4 regions of the Streptomyces agglomeratus genome follow, and region 3 is predicted to be linked to each of the others. Evidence: riboswitches for the same ligand, from Rfam matches in the RefSeq annotation. Region 3 holds a riboswitch; each other region holds the start of a gene.
What was found. A riboswitch is a leader RNA that binds a small molecule or an ion and turns the genes downstream of it on or off. The one in region 3 is predicted to bind cyclic di-AMP.
Positions count from the first base shown of each region.

Region 1: linked by a shared signal. The riboswitch ahead of AS594_RS05765 (M23 family metallopeptidase) and the one ahead of AS594_RS09185 (M23 family metallopeptidase) in region 3 are both predicted to bind cyclic di-AMP.
Region 2: linked by a shared signal. The riboswitch ahead of AS594_RS14115 (C40 family peptidase) and the one ahead of AS594_RS09185 (M23 family metallopeptidase) in region 3 are both predicted to bind cyclic di-AMP.
Region 4: linked by a shared signal. The riboswitch ahead of AS594_RS18590 (M23 family metallopeptidase) and the one ahead of AS594_RS09185 (M23 family metallopeptidase) in region 3 are both predicted to bind cyclic di-AMP.

Region 1 is NZ_MEHJ01000001.1:1,395,123-1,399,581, reverse strand. It holds gene AS594_RS05770 (alpha-galactosidase) at 1-1,813, shown strand, start outside; cyclic di-AMP (ydaO/yuaA leader) riboswitch at 2,141-2,312, shown strand; gene AS594_RS05765 (M23 family metallopeptidase) at 2,315-3,262, shown strand; gene AS594_RS05760 (SGNH/GDSL hydrolase family protein) at 3,523-4,314, shown strand; gene AS594_RS05755 (STM4011 family radical SAM protein) at 4,264-4,459, opposite strand, start outside.
Region 2 is NZ_MEHJ01000001.1:3,320,269-3,324,727, forward strand. It holds gene pcrA (DNA helicase PcrA) at 1-1,483, opposite strand, end outside; cyclic di-AMP (ydaO/yuaA leader) riboswitch at 1,800-1,961, shown strand; gene AS594_RS14115 (C40 family peptidase) at 1,960-3,213, shown strand; gene AS594_RS14120 (hypothetical protein) at 3,303-3,656, opposite strand; gene AS594_RS14125 (C40 family peptidase) at 4,010-4,459, shown strand, end outside.
Region 3 is NZ_MEHJ01000001.1:2,196,873-2,201,331, reverse strand. It holds gene AS594_RS09195 (M16 family metallopeptidase) at 1-260, shown strand, start outside; gene AS594_RS09190 (M16 family metallopeptidase) at 281-1,648, shown strand; cyclic di-AMP (ydaO/yuaA leader) riboswitch at 1,877-2,038, shown strand; gene AS594_RS09185 (M23 family metallopeptidase) at 2,051-2,875, shown strand; gene AS594_RS09180 (GntR family transcriptional regulator) at 3,043-3,741, shown strand; gene AS594_RS09175 (HPr family phosphocarrier protein) at 3,939-4,220, opposite strand; gene AS594_RS09170 (bifunctional acetate--CoA ligase family protein/GNAT family N-acetyltransferase) at 4,366-4,459, shown strand, end outside.
Region 4 is NZ_MEHJ01000001.1:4,265,942-4,270,400, forward strand. It holds tRNA gene AS594_RS18570 (tRNA-Lys) at 36-108, shown strand; gene AS594_RS18575 (DUF5988 family protein) at 269-469, shown strand; tRNA gene AS594_RS18580 (tRNA-Met) at 524-597, shown strand; partial or broken gene AS594_RS18585 (PP2C family protein-serine/threonine phosphatase) at 773-2,064, shown strand; cyclic di-AMP (ydaO/yuaA leader) riboswitch at 2,440-2,585, shown strand; gene AS594_RS18590 (M23 family metallopeptidase) at 2,597-3,694, shown strand; gene AS594_RS18595 (PrsW family intramembrane metalloprotease) at 3,816-4,459, opposite strand, start outside.

The DNA.
Region 1 (4,459 bases), 800 kb from region 3:
CACCGGGTCGGCCACGGACGGCGACGAGCTGCGGCTGCGCTTCGCCGACCCCGTGCACCACCTCGGCCTCACCCTGCACTACCGGATGCGCGCGGACTCCGACGTCGTCGAGCGGTGGGCCACCGTCGCGCACGACGGGCCGGCCGGCGCTCTCGGCCTGGAGCTGCTGCGGGCCGACGCGGCCGCCTGGACGCTGCCCCGGCGCGAGCGGTGGCGGCTGAGCCAGCTGCACGGCCGGTGGGCGGCCGAATCCCGGCTCGTACGCTCGGACCTCGCTCCCGGCGAGAAGGTCCTGGGCAGCCGGCGCGGCCACACCGGGCACCAGCACCTGCCCTGGGTCGCCCTCGACGCGGAGGGCGCCACGGAGGAGAGCGGCGAGGTGTACGGCTGCGCGCTCGGCTGGTCCGGGTCGTGGCGCATCGCCGTACAGCAACTGCCCGACGGCACGATGCAGATCACCGGCGGGGCGGGACACGACGACTCGGGCCTGCTGCGGCTCGCTCCCGGCGGGACGTACACCACGCCCGTCTTCGCCGGGCTGTGGAGCGACGGCGGGTTCGGCGGGGCGAGCCGCGCCTGGCACGCCTGGCAGCTCGCCCACGTGATCCCCGACGCCGGGCGCTCGCGGCCCGTCCTCTACAACTCCTGGGAGGCGACCGGCTTCGACATCTCCGAGGAGCAGCAGCGCGCCCTGGCGCGACGGGCCGCGGACATCGGCGTCGAGCTGTTCGTGGTGGACGACGCGTGGTTCGGCGCGCGGGTCAGCGACCGCGCCGGGCTCGGCGACTGGACACCGAATCCCGACCGCTTCCCCGGAGGGCTGAAGCCGCTCGCGGACGAAGTGCACGGGCTGGGCATGCGGTTCGGGATCTGGGTCGAACCGGAGATGGTCAACGCCGACAGCGATCTGTACCGAGCCCGTCCCGACTGGGTGCAGCACCATCCCGGTCGTACCCGCACGGAGTTCCGCAACCAGCTCGTCCTCAACCTCGCGCGGGACGACGTCCAGGCATACCTCTGGGAGCAGCTCGACGGGCTGCTGTCGAGCGCCCCGGTCGACTACGTGAAGTGGGACTTCAACCGCTGCTTCACCGACGCGGGCTGGCCCGGTGAACCGTACCCGCAACGGCTGTGGACCGAACACGTGCACGCTCTGTACGCGCTCCTCGACCGGCTGCGGGCCGCGCATCCCGGCGTGGCCTTCGAGTCCTGCTCGGGCGGCGGAGGCAGGATCGACCTCGGGATTCTCTCCCGTACCGACCAGGTGTGGACCTCGGACAACACCGATCCGCTGGACCGGCTGGCCATCCAGCACGGATTCAGCCAGCTGCACCCGGCCAGGGCGATGGCCGCGTGGGTCACCGACAGCCCCAACTCGCAGCTCAACGGACGCGTCAGCTCGCTGCGCTTCCGGTTCGTGAGTGCGATGGCGGGCGTGCTCGGCATCGGCGGCGATCTGACCGGGTGGGGGGAGGACGAGATCGCCGAGGCGCGCGAGTGGGTGGACCTCTACAAGGAGATCAGGCCGGTCGTGCAGCACGGCGAGCTGTACCGGCTGCGCGCACCCGACGGAGGACTCAGCGCGGTCCAGTACGTGCGCGGTGACGACGTCGTGGTCCTCGCCTGGCTCCAGGCCCAGCACTACGGGGAACAGCAGCCGCCGCTGCGCCTGCGCGGGCTGGACCCGGGTGCGGCGTACGCCTGTCCCGACACGTCCGCCGTGCACCGGGGTTCGGTCCTGCTCCACCGGGGGCTGCGCACCGCGCTGCGCGGGGACCTCGACGCGGCGGTGTTCCGGCTGCGGCGGATTTGACCCCCTTACGGCAGCAAGATGGTAGGTATGCGGCAGTTGGTGCGAAACGGGCGATATCACGTTAACTGCCCTTGTGTGCAAGGGAAATGGCCCGAAGGCGGGTGAGCAGGATCATATTCGTGACAGTGCGTGGTGAAGCGCCGTGTGCGAATGCCAGCTCACGGCCGGGGCGTAAAGATCCGTAATCCACGGAGGGTGACGGGAATTGCCTCAGGAATTCGCACCGGTCCATGGCGGAATGAATGGACTGGCTTGTACGGGGCAGCCCCGTCGGCTTACGGTCACCGTCAATCCGGGTGGACCGCCGAATCCTGCCACCTCCCGGAATCCGCACTCACACTCACTCACGCGTGGCAGGAGCGGGGGAACCAGGTAAGTACGCCGGTCTCCGGATGTCCCATTGTCCGGACCGGCTTGGGGTTAAGTCGCGCACCGGCGCGGCCGGGCATCTCCAGCCCGAACCCGACAGCTCACCTCGTAGGCGCCGGAGAGGAATGTTCCATGCCCGCAAAGGGTAAGCACCGCCGCCCGAGGTCCAACCCGCTGACGCGCGGTTTCGTCGCCGCCGGAACGGGCGGAGCCGTACTCGCACTTCCCCTCATCGCCGCCACCGGCGCGAACGCCGCGGAGAAGGCCGCCCCGGCTCCCGCCGCCGCCGGCAAGAGCGCCGCCTCCGACGTCGCCGAGAAGGCGGCTCCGCAGAAGAAGGCGCCGCAGAAGAAGACCGCCACCAGGACGTACTCCGTGGTCTCCGGCGACTACCTGTCGAAGATCGCCGACGAGCAGGACGTGCGCGGCGGCTGGCAGGAGCTGTACGAGGACAACCGTCAGGTCGTCGGCGGCAACCCCTCGCTGATCCTGCCCGGCATGAAGCTGACCATCGGCGGCGAGGCCGCGGCGCCTTCTAGGCCCGCCCCCGCCAAGGCGGCTCCCGCGAAGCCCGCCCCGGCGAAGGCCGCGCCCAAGGCTGCTCCGAAGGCCGCTCCGAAGGTCGAGAAGCAGGTCTCCGCCCCCGCTCCCGCCGCTGCCGCGCAGAGCAACGGGTCCGGCTTCACCGCCCCGGTCGCAGCGGGCGTCACCACCCCGTACCGCGCCGCCGGCGGCAGCTGGTCCAGCGGTTACCACACGGGCGTCGACTTCTCCGCTTCCAGCGGCACCCCGGTCAAGGCTGTCGCCCCCGGCACCGTCGTCTCCGCGGGCTGGGGCGGCTCGTACGGCAACGAGGTCGTCATCAGGCACAACGACGGCCGGTACTCGCAGTACGCCCACCTCTCCTCGCTGGCCGTCTCCGCCGGCCAGAGCGTCGGTGGCGGCACGCAGATCGGTCTCTCCGGCAGCACGGGCAACTCCACCGGCCCGCACCTGCACTTCGAGATCCGCACCGGCCCGGGCTACGGCTCGGACGTCGACCCGCTGGCCTACCTCCGCGGCCACGGCGTCACCATCTGATCAGCCACTGTCTGACCAGTCGCCGTCCGATCAGTCACTGTCGATCGTCACTGTCTGATCCGTCCTTCTGCGTCGGCCGGGCGTTCCTGAACGCTCACGTACGCCCTCTTTTGCAGCCACACGCGGCGGCAAAAGGGGGCGTACGTGCGTTTTCGGTCTATTCCGGGTTGGGTGAATCTTGACCGGTGTCTTATCTCACGCCGCGTCAACCCGTCCCTACGGTGGCGTAGGTCACTCGCTCCAGTGAAGGATGTGCCGACGTGGCAGACGATTCGAGAACATTCAGTGCGGGCACCATCGGGTCGTACGCGGCGATCGGCGACAGCTTCACCGAGGGCGTCGGAGACCCCGGACCCGACGGTGCGTTCATCGGCTGGGCCGACCGGCTCGCCGTACTCCTCGACGACCGCGTCCCCGAGCACACGTTCCGCTACGCCAACCTCGCCGTACGCGGCCGGCTCCTCGACCAGATCGTGGCCGAGCAGGTCCCGCGCGCGAAGGAACTGGCTCCCGACCTGGTGAGCTTCTGCGCGGGAGGCAACGACATCCTCCGGCCGGGCAGCGACCCCGACGACGTCGCCGAGCGCTTCGAACGGGCCGTCGCGGAGCTCACCGACGCTGTGGGCACCGTCATGGTGACCACCGGCTTCGACACGCGTGGCATTCCCGTGCTGCGTCATCTGCGCGGCAAGATCGCGACGTACACGGCGCACGTGCGGGCGGTCGCCGACCGCTACGACTGCCCGGTGCTCGACCTGTGGTCGCTCAAGTCCGTCCAGGACAGGCGCGCGTGGGACGGCGACCGGCTCCACCTCTCGCCCGAGGGCCACACCCGCGTCGCGCTGCGCGCCGCCCAGGTGCTCGGCCTCGACGTACCGGCCGACCCGGACCAGGCGTGGCCGCCCATGGCCCCGCGCAACTCACTGGAGGCGCGCCGCGACAACATCCAGTGGGCGCGGGAGCACCTGGTGCCCTGGATCGGGCGGCGACTGCGCGGCGAGTCATCGGGTGACCACGTCGAGGCGAAGCGGCCCGATCTGCTGCCCTTGTGAGACGGCGGCCGGTACGCGCTCCAGGACGCCGCCCGCGAACACGTCGTACAGCGGCAGCGTCTCCAGGTGGACGTAGCCGATGTGGCAGTCGCAGACGGCGAGCGGGCAGGCGCGGGGGCGCAGTGCCCGGCGGTACGAGCCGTCG
Region 2 (4,459 bases), 1.1 Mb from region 3:
CCTCGGCCCGGTCGCCGATGCCCCGCTTCGGTACGTTCAGGATGCGGCGCAGCGGAACGGTGTCCTCGGGGTTGGCCAGGACGCGCAGGTAGGCGAGGACGTCCCGGACCTCCTTGCGCTCGTAGAACCGGACGCCGCCGACGACCTTGTAGGGCAGCCCGACGCGGATGAAGATCTCTTCGAAGACACGGGACTGGGCGTTCGTACGGTAGAAGACGGCGACGTCGCCGGCCTTCGCGTCGCCCGCGTCGGTCAGCCGGTCGATCTCCTCGGCGACGAACTGCGCCTCGTCGTGCTCGGTGTCCGCGACGTACCCGGTGATCAGGGAGCCGGCGCCGGCCTCGGTCCACAGGTTCTTCGGGCGGCGGTTCTCGTTGCGCTCGATGACGGCGTTGGCGGCGGTGAGGATGGTCTGCGTGGAGCGGTAGTTCTGCTCCAGCAGGATCGTCTTCGCGTCCGGGTAGTCCTCCTCGAACTGGAGGATGTTGCGGATCGTCGCGCCGCGGAAGGCGTAGATCGACTGGTCGGCGTCGCCCACCACGCACAGCTCGCCGGGCGACCGGCCCTCGCCCGAGGGGCCCACCAGTTCGCGTACGAGCGTGTACTGAGCGTGGTTGGTGTCCTGGTACTCGTCGACCATGACGTGCCGGAAGCGCATCCGGTAGTGCTCGGCGACGTCCGGGAACGCCTGGAGCAGGTGCACCGTGGTCATGATGATGTCGTCGAAGTCCAGGGCGTTGGCCTCACGCAGCCGTGCCTGGTACATCGCGTACGCCTGCGCCAGCGTCTTCTCGAAGCCGTCGGCGGCCTGACCCGCGAAGGTCTCCTCGTCTATCAGCTCGTTCTTCAGGTTCGAGACCTTGGCGCTGAACGCCTTCGGCGGGAAGCGCTTCGGGTCGAGGTCCAGATCGCGGCAGACGAGTGCCATCAGGCGCTTCGAGTCGGCGGCGTCGTAGATCGAGAACGAGGACGTGAAGCCGAGCTTCTTCGACTCCCGGCGCAGGATGCGCACGCAGGCGCTGTGGAAGGTGGAGACCCACATGTGGCCCGCGCGCGGGCCGACGAGCTGCTCCACGCGCTCCTTCATCTCGCCGGCGGCCTTGTTGGTGAAGGTGATCGCGAGGATCTGGCCGGGGTGCACACCCCGCTTGGCCAGCAGGTACGCGATCCGGTGGGTCAGGACGCGGGTCTTGCCGGAGCCGGCGCCGGCCACGATGAGCAGCGGCGATCCGGCGTGCACGACGGCGGCGCGCTGCTCTTCGTTCAGCCCGTCGAGCAGCGCGGCGGCGTCCACGACGGGGCGCGGCGCGCCGTCCCTGTAGTGCGCGTCCCTGGGCGCCGGGGGCGCGTCGAAGGCACCCCCGAAGAGGTCGTGCGGGACCTCCTCCGGGGCGTGCTCCTCGGGGGGCGGCGGGGCTGTGTCCTTTGCGTACTCCGTGTGCTGGAGATCGGCCAGGAAGCTGTCGTCAAAGAGGCTGCTCATCGTCTACCAAGCTTAGGCGGGACCACCGACAGCCCGCCCCGGATTCCCACCAGCGGCAGCCCGCGACCGGGGGCCGGACCGGAGGAAGCCCGGCGCCGCCACGCCCGTTCGCCCGCGGCCGCCGGGTGTGACCTTGCGCACGCGCCCCCGGCGGTCGTCACTGGGTGGCGCGCACGGAGCACGCAACGGGACCAACTCGGCCATGTAACGGAAATGTATCGGGCATATCGAACATCGGGCTTCCCAGCAGTCATAAACCTTGGCTAGCGTGCCGGATCGGACAGCTCGTACCCCCACCGGCGAACAGCGCCGGAGCGTGCCGTCCACGCCTAATCCGGCCTGCCCAGAGGCAGTTCGGAGCCGGGGACCCACGCGCACGACCTGGGGTGAATCAGTCCGCAGTCCCGCGGACCGTAGGGCACCTTCCGTTCCGCCCGAACCCGACAGCTAACCCGGTAGGCGGTCCACGGAAGGAGATGCCGGCCTTGGCGTCGCATCGCAAGCCGCGTACCCGGGTGACCCGAGTACGCACGACCGCACCCGCACTGGGTATCACCACGGCCGCAATCGCCTCGGTCGGTCTGCTCGCCCAGTCAGCGGGGGCGGCACCCGCCGCGCCGACGGCTCCCCAGCCGACCGTCGAAGAGGTGCAGAAGAAGGTCGACGCCCTCTACCGGCAGGCCGGCACGGCCACACAGCAGTACAACCTGGCCAAAGAGGCCACGGACCAGCAGCGCAAATCCGTCGACGGCCTGCTCGACGCCGTGGCCGATCGCACCGGGAAGCTGAACGAGGCGCGGCGCAAGCTCGGCAACTACGCGGCGGCGCAGTACCGCTCGGGGGCGGTCACCCCGACCGCCGCGCTGCTCCTCGCGGACAGCCCGCAGGCGTACTTCGACCAGAACCGGCTGATGGACCGGATGACGGAACGCCAGCGGATGGACGTCACCGACTTCGAGAAGCAGCAGACGGAGGCGGCGAAGAAGCGCGCCGAGGCGACGCGGAGCCTGGAGAGCCTCACGGAGTCGCAGGCCACGCTCAAGTCCTCGAAGCAGGACGTGCAGCGCAAGCTCGCGGAGGCCCGCGATCTGCTGTCGCGGCTGAGCGCGCGAGAGAAGGCGCGGCTCGCGGAGCTGGAGAAGAAGCGCGAGGCGGAGGCGCGGCGCAAGGCCGAGGCGAAGGCGAAGGCGGAAGCCGAGGCCGAGGCCAGGGCGGAGGCGGAGGCGGAGCGCCGGCGGGAGCAGGCACAGGCGGACGAGAGCGGAACGGAGGCGGGTACGGGTACGGGCAGCGGCGCGGACACCGGCACGACTCCCGGAACCGGCACGGGCACGGGCACCGGAACTGGCACCGGCACCGGAACGGGCACCGATGCCTACGCCGCCAAGGCCGAGAAGGTCCTCGCCTTCGCCCGCGCCCAGATCGGCAAGCCGTACGTCTGGGGCGCGGCGGGCCCCAGCTCGTTCGACTGCTCCGGGCTGACCCAGGGCGCCTGGAAGGCGGCCGGTGTCGATCTTCCGCGTACCACCTGGGACCAGGTGAACGTCGGCACCCGCGTCGCGACCGACAACCTCAAGCCGGGTGACCTCGTCTTCTTCTACGACGACATCAGCCACGTCGGCATCTACATCGGCGGCGGCAAGATGATTCACGCTCCGAAGCCCGGCGCGTACGTCCGCGAGGAGTCGATCTACTACATGCCGATCTACGGCAGCGTCCGCCCCGCGTAGGGAATCCGGGGAAGCACCGGCACCGGTCGCGGCGTGATCCGAACACCGGAATCACGCCGCGACCGGTGGTACGCGGCGGTGCGCAGCCCTCAGGTCCAGAGAACCGCGATGAAGATGTTGGCGACGGTCAGTCCCCCGACCGCCCCGAAGACCGCCTTCTCGACCTTCTCGTCGTCGCGCTTGACGTACACCAGCCCGAGGATCACGAGCAGGACGGCGAGCTTGATGCCGATCTTGAGGTTGTTCACCGCCTGGTCGTCGGCCTGATTGAGTCCCACCAGCACCACGCCCGTGACGAGCATGGTCAGCGCGCCGTGCAGCATCGCCGGGACGAAGCGGGCGGTGCCGGAGCCCATCGCCTTCATCTGCGTCAGGAAGCCGCCGAGCAGCGAGGCGATGCCGATGATGTGCAGGCCGACGAAGACATTGATGAGTACGTCCATGAACCGGAGCCTAGCTCTGGCCATAGCAGGCCCCGACGCCAGGTTCGGGTGGCATCGCAGTTTTGGTCACGGCAGAGCGGAATGCTTGCTTCCGGCGCGATTCCGCTTTTCAACCACGCTCATACGCAGGCCGATTTCGAGCACTGTCGGTCAACCCTCCGCTCCCCCGTGACCCCCAGGTTTAGCGTCCTTCCCCAGGTGACCGACTCCCCACCGCCGTTCCTCCCCGGAGCGGCAGTCGGCCACCACCGCCGAGAATCCGGCGGCGGTCCCGCTCCCCTGTGCGGGCCGCCGTCGGGTGCGAGCGGCTCGACGTACAGCGACGTACAGGACGGAAGGACGTGGACGCCCTCGTGGCCACGCACCGAAAGCCCAAGCAGCGCACGCTCACCGGCAGCACCGCACGCACCGCCCTCACGTTCGCGCTGGCCGGGGCGGCGAGCACCACGGCGTTCGACGGCGTCGGGCACGCGGAACCCGCCCTCACCCCCGCTCAGGTGAAGGCGAAGGTCGATCAGCTCTACCACGACGCCGAGGTCGCCACCGAGAAGTACAACGGTGTGAAGGAGAAGGCGGACAGGTCCGGCGAAGCACTGGACGAGCTGCGCGACGAGGCCGCCCGCAGGACCGAGCGCCTCAACACCACGCGCGACGCGCTCGGTTCCCTCGCCACCGCGCAGTACCGCACCGGCGCCGTCGACCCGGCCGTGCAGCTCGCGCTGACGTCCGACCCGGACGAGTACCTGGAACGTGCGGCGATCGCCGACCGTGCGGGCGACCGGCAGGCCGCGGCCGTCACCGGG
Region 3 (4,459 bases):
ACCGGCTGGGTACGGTCGCGGGCCGCGCCGACGAACTGTGCCGGTACGCCGTCCTGTTCGGCGACCCGCAGCTCGCCCTGACCGCCGTGCAGCGCGTCCTGGACATCACGGCCGAGGAGGTCCAGGCCGCCGCCGAGGCCCGCCTGCGCCCGGACAACCGCGCGGTCCTGGTGTACGAGCCGACACACGCCGCCGACGCGGCCGACGACACGACCACCGCCGCCGGTGAGACCGCGACGCGGGAAGGAGCGGACAAGTGACCGACACCGCAGCCGTGACCATGAAGTTCCACCCGCAGCCGCAGGCCGGCACCCCCACGCCGTGGGCCTTCCCCGCCCCCGAGCGCGGCTCCCTGCCCAACGGTCTGACCGTGCTGCGCTGCCACCGGCCCGGCCAGCAGGTCGTGGCCGTCGAGGTCTTCCTCGCCGCCCCCCTGGAGGCCGAGCCGGAGGGCCTCGACGGCGTCGCCACGATCATGGCGCGCGCCTTCTCCGAGGGCACCGACAAGCACTCCGCCGAGGAGTTCGCGGCCGAGCTGGAGCGCTGCGGTGCCACGCTCGACGCGTACGCCGATCATCCGGGTGTCCGGGTCTCCCTGGAGGTCCCCGTCTCCCGGCTGCCCAAGGCACTCGGCCTGCTCGCCGACGCGCTGCGCGCCCCCGCGTTCTCGGACAGCGAGGTCGAGCGGCTGGTGGCCAACCGGCTCGACGAGATCCCGCACGAGACGGCCAACCCGTCCCGCCGCGCGGCCAAGCAGCTCTCCAAGGAGCTCTTCCCGGCGACCTCCCGTATGTCGCGGCCGCGCCAGGGCACCGAGGAGACGGTGCAGCAGATCGACTCCGCCGCCGTGCGGGCCTTCTACGTGGCGCATGTACGCCCCGCGACCGCCACCGCCGTGATCGTCGGCGACCTCGAAGGCACCGACCTGGACGCCATCCTGGCCGACACCCTCGGCGCCTGGAAGGGCGACGGCGCCGAGCCGCGCCCCGTACCGCCGGTGACCGCCGACGACACGGGCCGTGTGGTCATCGTCGACCGCCCGGGCGCGGTCCAGACGCAGCTGCTCATCGGCCGGATCGGTCCGGACCGGCACGACCGCGTCTGGCCGGCCCAGGTCCTCGGCACGTACTGCCTGGGCGGCACGCTCACCTCCCGCCTGGACCGCGTCCTGCGCGAGGAGAAGGGCTACACGTACGGCGTGCGCGCCTTCGGCCAGGTGCTGCGCTCCGCTCCGGACGGATCGGGCGCCTCGATGCTGGCCATCAGCGGCTCCGTGGACACGGAGTCCACCGGCCCGGCGCTCGAAGACCTCTGGAAGGTGCTGCGCACCCTCGCGGCCGAGGGCCTCACCGACGCCGAGCGGGACGTCGCCGTACAGAACCTGGTGGGTGTCGCGCCGCTCAAGTACGAGACGGCCGCGGCCGTCGCCGGCACGCTCGCCGACCAGGTCGAGCAGCACCTGCCGGACGACTTCCAGGCCCAGATGTACGCCCGGCTCGCCGAGACGGGCACCGTGGAGGCCACCGCGGCGGTCGTCAGCGCCTTCCCCGAGGACCACTTGGTCACGGTCCTCGTAGGGGACGCCTCGCGGATCGAGGAGCCCGTCAGGGCGCTCGGCATCGGCGACGTGACGGTGGTCAGCGGCTGACGAGTCGACGCCGCACCGACCGCACGATTCCCGCGAAAACGGGAGATAGAGGGACCTCGGGAGCCGAAAGGCTGCCGGGGTCCTTCTCGTATGTCCGTTTTGTTGCGGAGGTTGCCTGTCTGGCCTGTGGGGTGCGTTACAAAACACCGTGTCTGTTTGGTGATTAAAAGATGTCCCGTTTAGCGTCTGTCCGGCTGTCCGTCAGCAGTGAGCCGCATCCGTGGCACCGGGCAGCCATCGCCGAGTCCCCGTCAGGCGCGAGCCTGGGGAGCCGGGGACCCAATCAGTCCCTGGGGTGAATCGGATGTCCTGCCGTACGGCAGGGGTCCGTAGGAGACCTTCCTGCTCCGAACCCGTCAGCTAACCCGGTAGGCGAGAAGGAAGGAAAGGACCAGCCACTTCATGGCGTTCACCCGTGCCACCGGGAAGCACCGTCGTCCGAGCCGCCTGACGCGCACCGGCGCGAACATGGCCGGCGTCGCCGCCCTCGCGACCACCGGCGTCATCGGAGGTCTGACCTCTCCAGCCCTCGCCGCAGACACCGGCATCAGCGCCGACGCCGTCCAGGACACCGGCCTGACCCAGGCCATCGTCATCGGCGACTCCCTGGCCGACCAGATCGCCGCCCAGGCCGAGCAGCAGAAGCAGCTCGCCGCCAAGGCGGAGGCGGCCCGCAAGGCGGAGGCCGAGCGCAAGGCCGAGGCCAAGCGCAAGGCGGAGGCGAGAGCCAAGGCCGAGGCCGAGGCACGGGCCAAGAAGGAGCGCGAGGAGCGCGCGGCCGAGGAACGCGCCGCCCGCGCGGCCGAGCGCAAGCGCCTGGGCAGCTACACCCTCCCGGTCGCCGGTTCCGTCGTGACCACCGGCTACAAGACCGGCGGCAACCTCTGGTCCTCCGGCAGCCACTCCGGTGTCGACTTCCGTGCCGCGTCCGGCAGTTCCGTCGTCTCCGTCGGTGCCGGCACCGTCGTCGAGGCCGGCTGGGGCGGGGCGTACGGCAACAACATCGTCATCCGGATGAACGGCGGCACGTACACGCAGTACGGCCACCTGTCGTCCCTCGGCGTCTCGGTCGGCCAGAGCGTCACCCCCGGCCAGCAGATAGGCATCTCGGGCTCGACCGGCAACTCGACCGGCCCGCACCTGCACTTCGAGGCCCGCACGTCCCCCGAGTACGGCTCCGACATGGACCCGGTCGCGTACCTGCGCGCGCACGGCGTGAACGTCTGACGGTCAGTCGTACGGAAGGCCCCGGCCCACCCGCCGGGGCCTTCCTCATGTCCAAAAGCAGTCCATGAATTCCGGCCTCCCGTCGGAAATCGCGGAATGCTGCAATAGAGTCACCGAACAGGCGTCGGTCGACCGCGTTTTGCGGGGATCAAGGCGGAGGTTCGGTCATGCGCGTTCCCGCGCAATCGGTATGCACGGCAATCCGTGACGACATCGTTTCCGGTGTGTTCCCGCGCGGCAGCAGGCTCACCGAAGAGCTGCTGGCGCGCCGTTACGGCGTCTCCCGCGTCCCGGTGCGCGAGGCGCTGCGCACGCTGGAGTCCGAGGGCTTCGTCACCACCCGCCGGCACGCCGGCGCCTGCGTTGCCGAGCCGACCGAGCAGGAGGCGGCGGACCTTCTCGAGGTGCGGACGCTGCTGGAGCCGCTGGGAGCCGCCCGCGCCGCCCAGCGGCGCACCGAGGCGCACCTCAAGGTGTTGCGCGGCCTGGTCAGGCTGGGGCAGGAGCGGGTCCGCCGGGGCCAGGGCGAGGATCTGCGCTCCCTGGGCGGCTGGTTCCACGAGACGCTCGCCCAGGCGTCGGGCAGCCCCGGCCTCACCGCCCTGCTCACGCAGCTCAGGCACAAGATCGCGTGGATGTACGCCGTCGAGCAGTCCGCCCGCCCCGCCGAGTGCTGGGCGGAACACGGGGCGATCGTCGACGCCGTGGCGCGCGGGGACGCCGAACGGGCCCGCGCGCTGACGGCGCTGCACACCGAACGGGCGGTGGCGGCGCACCGGCTGCGGCAGCCGGGTGCTCCGAAGCGCGAGCAGGAGCGCGTGAGGACTTCGCAACATGCCGAAAACATCGTGAGCGGCCGCTATTAACAGGCACGCCGTATACAAAGAGAGTTGAATTCAGGGGGGCCTTATTGTGCTGCCCGGATTTCCCGCCCCGCGCCTCCGCATATAGCGCGTACAACGAAAAGAGCCGCGGCGACCCAAATTCGGGATGCCGCGGCTCCTCCGCGAGAAGTCGCCCGTCCGCCGGTCGGCCCAGTGGGCCGTCCCGGGGGTACGAGTGGTCAGACGGTCTCGGGAAGCTCGTCCAGGCCCTCGGAGACCAGCTTCGCGAGGCGGTCGAGAGCGGCGTCCGAGCCGTCGGCCTCGGAAGCGAGCACGATCTCTTCGCCACCCTGCGCGCCCAGGCCGAGCACCGCGAGCATGGAGGCGGCGTTGACCGGGTTGCCGTCGGCCTTGGCGATCGTCACGGGGACACCCGAGGCGGTCGCGGCGCGAACGAAGATGGAGGCGGGTCGGGCGTGCAGGCCTTCGGCCCAGCCGACGGTGACACGGCGCTCAACCATGGTGTTGCCCTTCATGTTCTAACGGTTGTCTAGACCAGTCTCTCATGGCGCGCACGGCGGTCCCGACCCCGGCCCCGCGCGGGCCGCGCACAGGGCCCTCAGCCTGCCTTGCCCCGAGCGGGCCCGCGACCCGTAGGCTTTCGTCATGCAGCCCCCGCTGGAGCAGGCCCCGCAGGATCACCACGGGCACCACGCCTACCCGGCCCACTGGGAAGCCGACGTGGTGCTGCGTGACGGAG
Region 4 (4,459 bases), 2.1 Mb from region 3:
GCTCGCTGCGGCTATGCTCGGGGGTGATCCGTTGAGGGCCGTTAGCTCAATTGGCAGAGCAGCGGACTTTTAATCCGTTGGTTGTGGGTTCGAGTCCCACACGGCCTACCGACGCGGGGCGTCCGGGACATCCCGGCCGAACCGCACGTCAACGCCCCGTCCGGGCTTCTCCGGTCGGGGCGTTTTCGTGTTCGCGGGCGGCGGTGCCGAAGTGCGCGGGCCGCGGTGCCGACGTGCGCGGGCGGCGGTGTGTGGCAAGACTGGGGCCATGACTGAAAAGGCGCTTCTTGAGGGCGGTCCGGACGATCTGCCCGAGCGGATCGTTCGGATCACGCCGCCCGGGCAGGAACTGAAGATCCCGCACCGCGGCGGTTACGAACACTTCAAGGTCACGACGAAGCATCAGGACACCGACCAGGGCCGTGTGACGGTGTACGAGTGGTGGGAACGGACCGAGATCGCCGAGTGACCACGACAAGTGGTCGAGGGCCCCTCCCCAATGGCGTACAGTTGGGTTCAACGACGCGGGGTGGAGCAGCTCGGTAGCTCGCTGGGCTCATAACCCAGAGGTCGCAGGTTCAAATCCTGTCCCCGCTACTGAAGAAGAAAACGAAGGCCCGGATCTCGGAAGAGATCCGGGCCTTCGTCGTGTGCGGGGCCGGGGAAGCGCCGCCCTCCGCCCGCCCCCCGCGCGGACCGCCCGTCGTCCGTGCGGTCCGTCCACCCCGTTCCGCCCGTCCCCCGCCCCCGTCCCCCATTCGGCCGGTCTCCGATGGCCGTGCGGCACGGCTGCGGCCAGCCTGGGCTGGGCGCGGTACCGTCCGCGGCCGGGTGCGTGGCGGCGGGCAGGAGACCACTGGTGGGGAAGCGATGCGGAGCGGACGGCGGGCGCGGCGCGGGCACGGCCTCGCGGTTCGTCCGGGCGCTGCCCGCCCTGCTGATCTTCGGCGGGTGCGTCTTCGACGTCACCACGCCGCCGAACTTCACCGCCTCGCCGCTCTTCGCCGCCGCACCGCTGATCGCCGCGCCGCTCTTCTCGCCCCTGAACACGCTGGTGACCGGTGGTGTCGCAACCGCCGCCGTCGTGGGGCTGCATCTCTACAACGGCACCTCGACGCACGTGGAGTCCGTGACCGAGCTGATCACGATGGTCACGGTGGCGCTCCTCGCGCTCGTCATCAACCGCGTCGTACGCCGCAGCGGCCGTCGGCTCGCCTCCGCCCGCACCATCGCCGAGGCGGCCCAGCGCGCCGTTCTCCCCGTACCCGCCGACCGGATCGCCAGACTGCACGTCGCCGCGCGGTACGAGGCCGCTCAGGCGGACGCCTTCATCGGCGGCGACCTCTTCGCCGTACAGGACACGCCGTCCGGGGTGCGGCTGGTGGTCGGCGACGTACGGGGGAAGGGGCTCGGCGCGGTGGAGGCGGTGGCCGTCGTCGTCGGGGCGTTCCGGGAGGCGGCCGAGCAGGAGCGCACGCTGGAAGCGGTCGCGCAGCGGCTGGAGCGGGCACTCACGCGGGAGGGCGCGCGGCGGGACGGCCTGGACGCCTTCGAGGGCTTCACGACGGCCGTACTGGCCGAGATCCCGCGCGGCGAGGGCGTCGTGCGGCTGGTCAACCGGGGCCATCCGGAACCGCTGCTGCTGTACGTCGACGGCGACCTGGCCCGGATCGTGCCGGCCGACGCCGCGCTGCCGCTGGGGATGGGCGAGCTGGGCGCCTGGCCGGACCGGGCGCAGGAGTACGCGTTCCCGCCGGGCGCCACGCTACGCTGCTGCTCTACACGGACGGCCTGTCCGAGGCCAGGAACGCCTCCGGTGTCTTCTACGATCCGGCCGTGCGGCTGCGCGGCCGGATCTTCCCCTGCCCGGACGAGCTGCTGGAGGCGCTGGTGGCCGACGTACGGCTGCACACGTCGGGGGCCGCCACGGACGACATGGCCCTGCTGGCGGTCGGGCGGCCCGCACACGGGCAGCAGGACCGCCGCAGGACCGTAAGCCTGGTCAGGCGGGCAGGTCTTGTGGCCGGCCGGACCAGTGCGGGCTCCGGCCGTGCGGAGCCGTGAAGGCGACCGCGCGCTCGTCGAGGGCGAGGGTGAGGGCGAGCAGGTGTTGGCCGTCGGGGACGGAAGCGTCGAGTCAGGTCAGTACGGCGGTGAGTTCGGCGCAGGCGGGGCTCCATGGGGCCGAAGTCAGCCGTCCGACCTGCCTCATGACCGTGGGTGATCGCGAGATGCCCCTGCGCATAACAATTGACGAACCGTCATGAGACGGATGTTTCCTGAGGGGCGGTCAACTCGTACGGCTGTGCCCGTTTGTGTCCTGATTGGTTCAGGCCAAGGCCCTTAACGATCAGTTGGAACAGCTTGGAAACCGGAGCCGGTGTCTATTAACGTTCGATAACGCAGCGCGGTCATCCCAGTCGTCGCAAGAGACGGCACCGTGCGCACGCGCCGAATTCCGCAAGGGAACCGGGGAACCACGTTCCTTGGGGTGAATCGGGCCGCTTCGTCCGCGAAGAGGCCCGTAGGAGACCTTCCTGCTCCGAACCCGTCAGCTAACCCGGTAGGCGAGAAGGAAGGAAAGGAGCACGCCTCCGTGGCGTCAAACAGGACCGCGCCCCATGCCACCCTGCCCCCTCAAGGGGTGCCCCACGACAGCGAGACGTACGTCGGCGGGGAAGGTGCCTGGGAAGAATGGAATCCGACTGAGGAATCCGTCCGGCCCGTACGCGGTCGTCACCGAGTCGCCAAGCAGCGCGGCGGTCTCGGTCGCAGCTCCACCGTTCTCGGCGTCGGCGTCATCGCCGCGGTCGGCGCGGGAGGCATAGCCACCGCCCAGGACAAGCCGGCCATCTCGATCTCCCTTCCGGACGCGATAGCGGACTCGCTTCCCGACGCCAAGTCACTACCCGGTGTCGGCACTTTGATGTCCGACGACGCCGAATCCGCCTCGGATTCGGGCTCCGGTACGGGTGAGGCGGTCGTCGCCGCCGCCCCGCTCACCACCGCCGGCGTCACCACCGCCGACGCGCGGCAGGGCACCACCGACGCGGGCGAGGCCCTGCGCGCCCGCATCCTCCAGCAGGCCGAGCAGCAGCAGGCCGCCGCCGACGCCGAGGTGCAGCTGGCCGCCGAGAAGGAGGCCGCCGAGAAGGCCGCCGCCGAGGCGAAGCAGCAGCAGACCGCGGCGGAGGCCAAGGCGGCCGAGGAGAAGCGCGAGGCCGAGGAGAAGAAGCGCCAGGCGGAGGAAGAGGCCGAGCGCAAGGCGGAGGAGGAGCGCCTCGCCAAGCTGGCCGCCAGCTACTCGATGCCCCTCTCGTCGTACACGCTCACCTCCACGTACGGGCAGGCCGGCGCCATGTGGTCCTCCGGCCAGCACACCGGCCTCGACTTCGCCGCTCCGACGGGCACGCCGCTCAAGGCCGTGCACGGCGGCACGATCAAGTCCGCGGGCTGGTCGGGTTCGTACGGCTACCGCATCGTCCTGGAGCTCTCGGACGGTACGGAGATCTGGTACTGCCACCTCTCCTCGATGACCGTCACGTCCGGCGAGGTCGGTACGGGCGACGTCATCGGCCGCGTGGGCGCCACCGGCAACGTCACCGGGGCGCACCTGCACATGGAAGTGCACACGCCGGACGGCGCGGGCGTCGACCCGGCCGCGTGGCTGCGCGGCAAGGGCCTCTCGGTCTGAGGGCAGTCCGGTCCGGTCCCCGGTCCAGGTCTCCGCGCTCCGACATCTGATTCACGACACGGCAGTCCCGGCCACGGTGCCGGGGCTGCCGTTTCGCGTGCCACCGCTCATGGCTCTCCTGCTACTGCTGCCGGTACGGGTTGTACGCGGCGTACTCCTGGTGAGGGGGCGGGCCGTACCCGTATCCGTACCCGTACGGCTGCCAGGAGGGCTGCGGAGGCGGGTGGTGCCACTGTGGCGGCCATGGCGGTGGAGTGCGCACCCGGCCCGCCGCCCGCGCCGCGTACTCCAGCGCCGGACCGGCCACCTCCCTGCGCTGCCACAGGTGGTGCAGGAGCTCCTGCTCGCGGGCCGGGAAGTCAGGGCCGAGTGCGCCGCGACCGGCGCGGTGGCGCAGGAAGGCCAGGGACGTGGCGAAGGTCTCGTACTCGGCGACGGCCCGGGCGGCGGCCCGGCCCGCGGCCCTGCTGCCGGGGCGGCCTCCGGCGGCTCCTCCGTACGTACGGGCCGCCGCGCCGCGCGCCAGCGCACGGGCCCGCATCGAGGAGAGGGCGAGCGGCTCCGTGGCCAGCAGCCAGCCGGCGGCGGCGTAGGCGGGCAGCTCGGTGGCTATCGTGCGCAGCTCACGCTGGCGCGTCCAGACCGCCAGCCAGGTCACCAGCGCGAAGGCCGGGACCATGAAGACCGCGTATACCAGGTAGAAGCCGTACCCCCCGAAAACCGCCGAGCCGTTCCACAGGGCGTGCATGGCCATCGCGAGCGCCA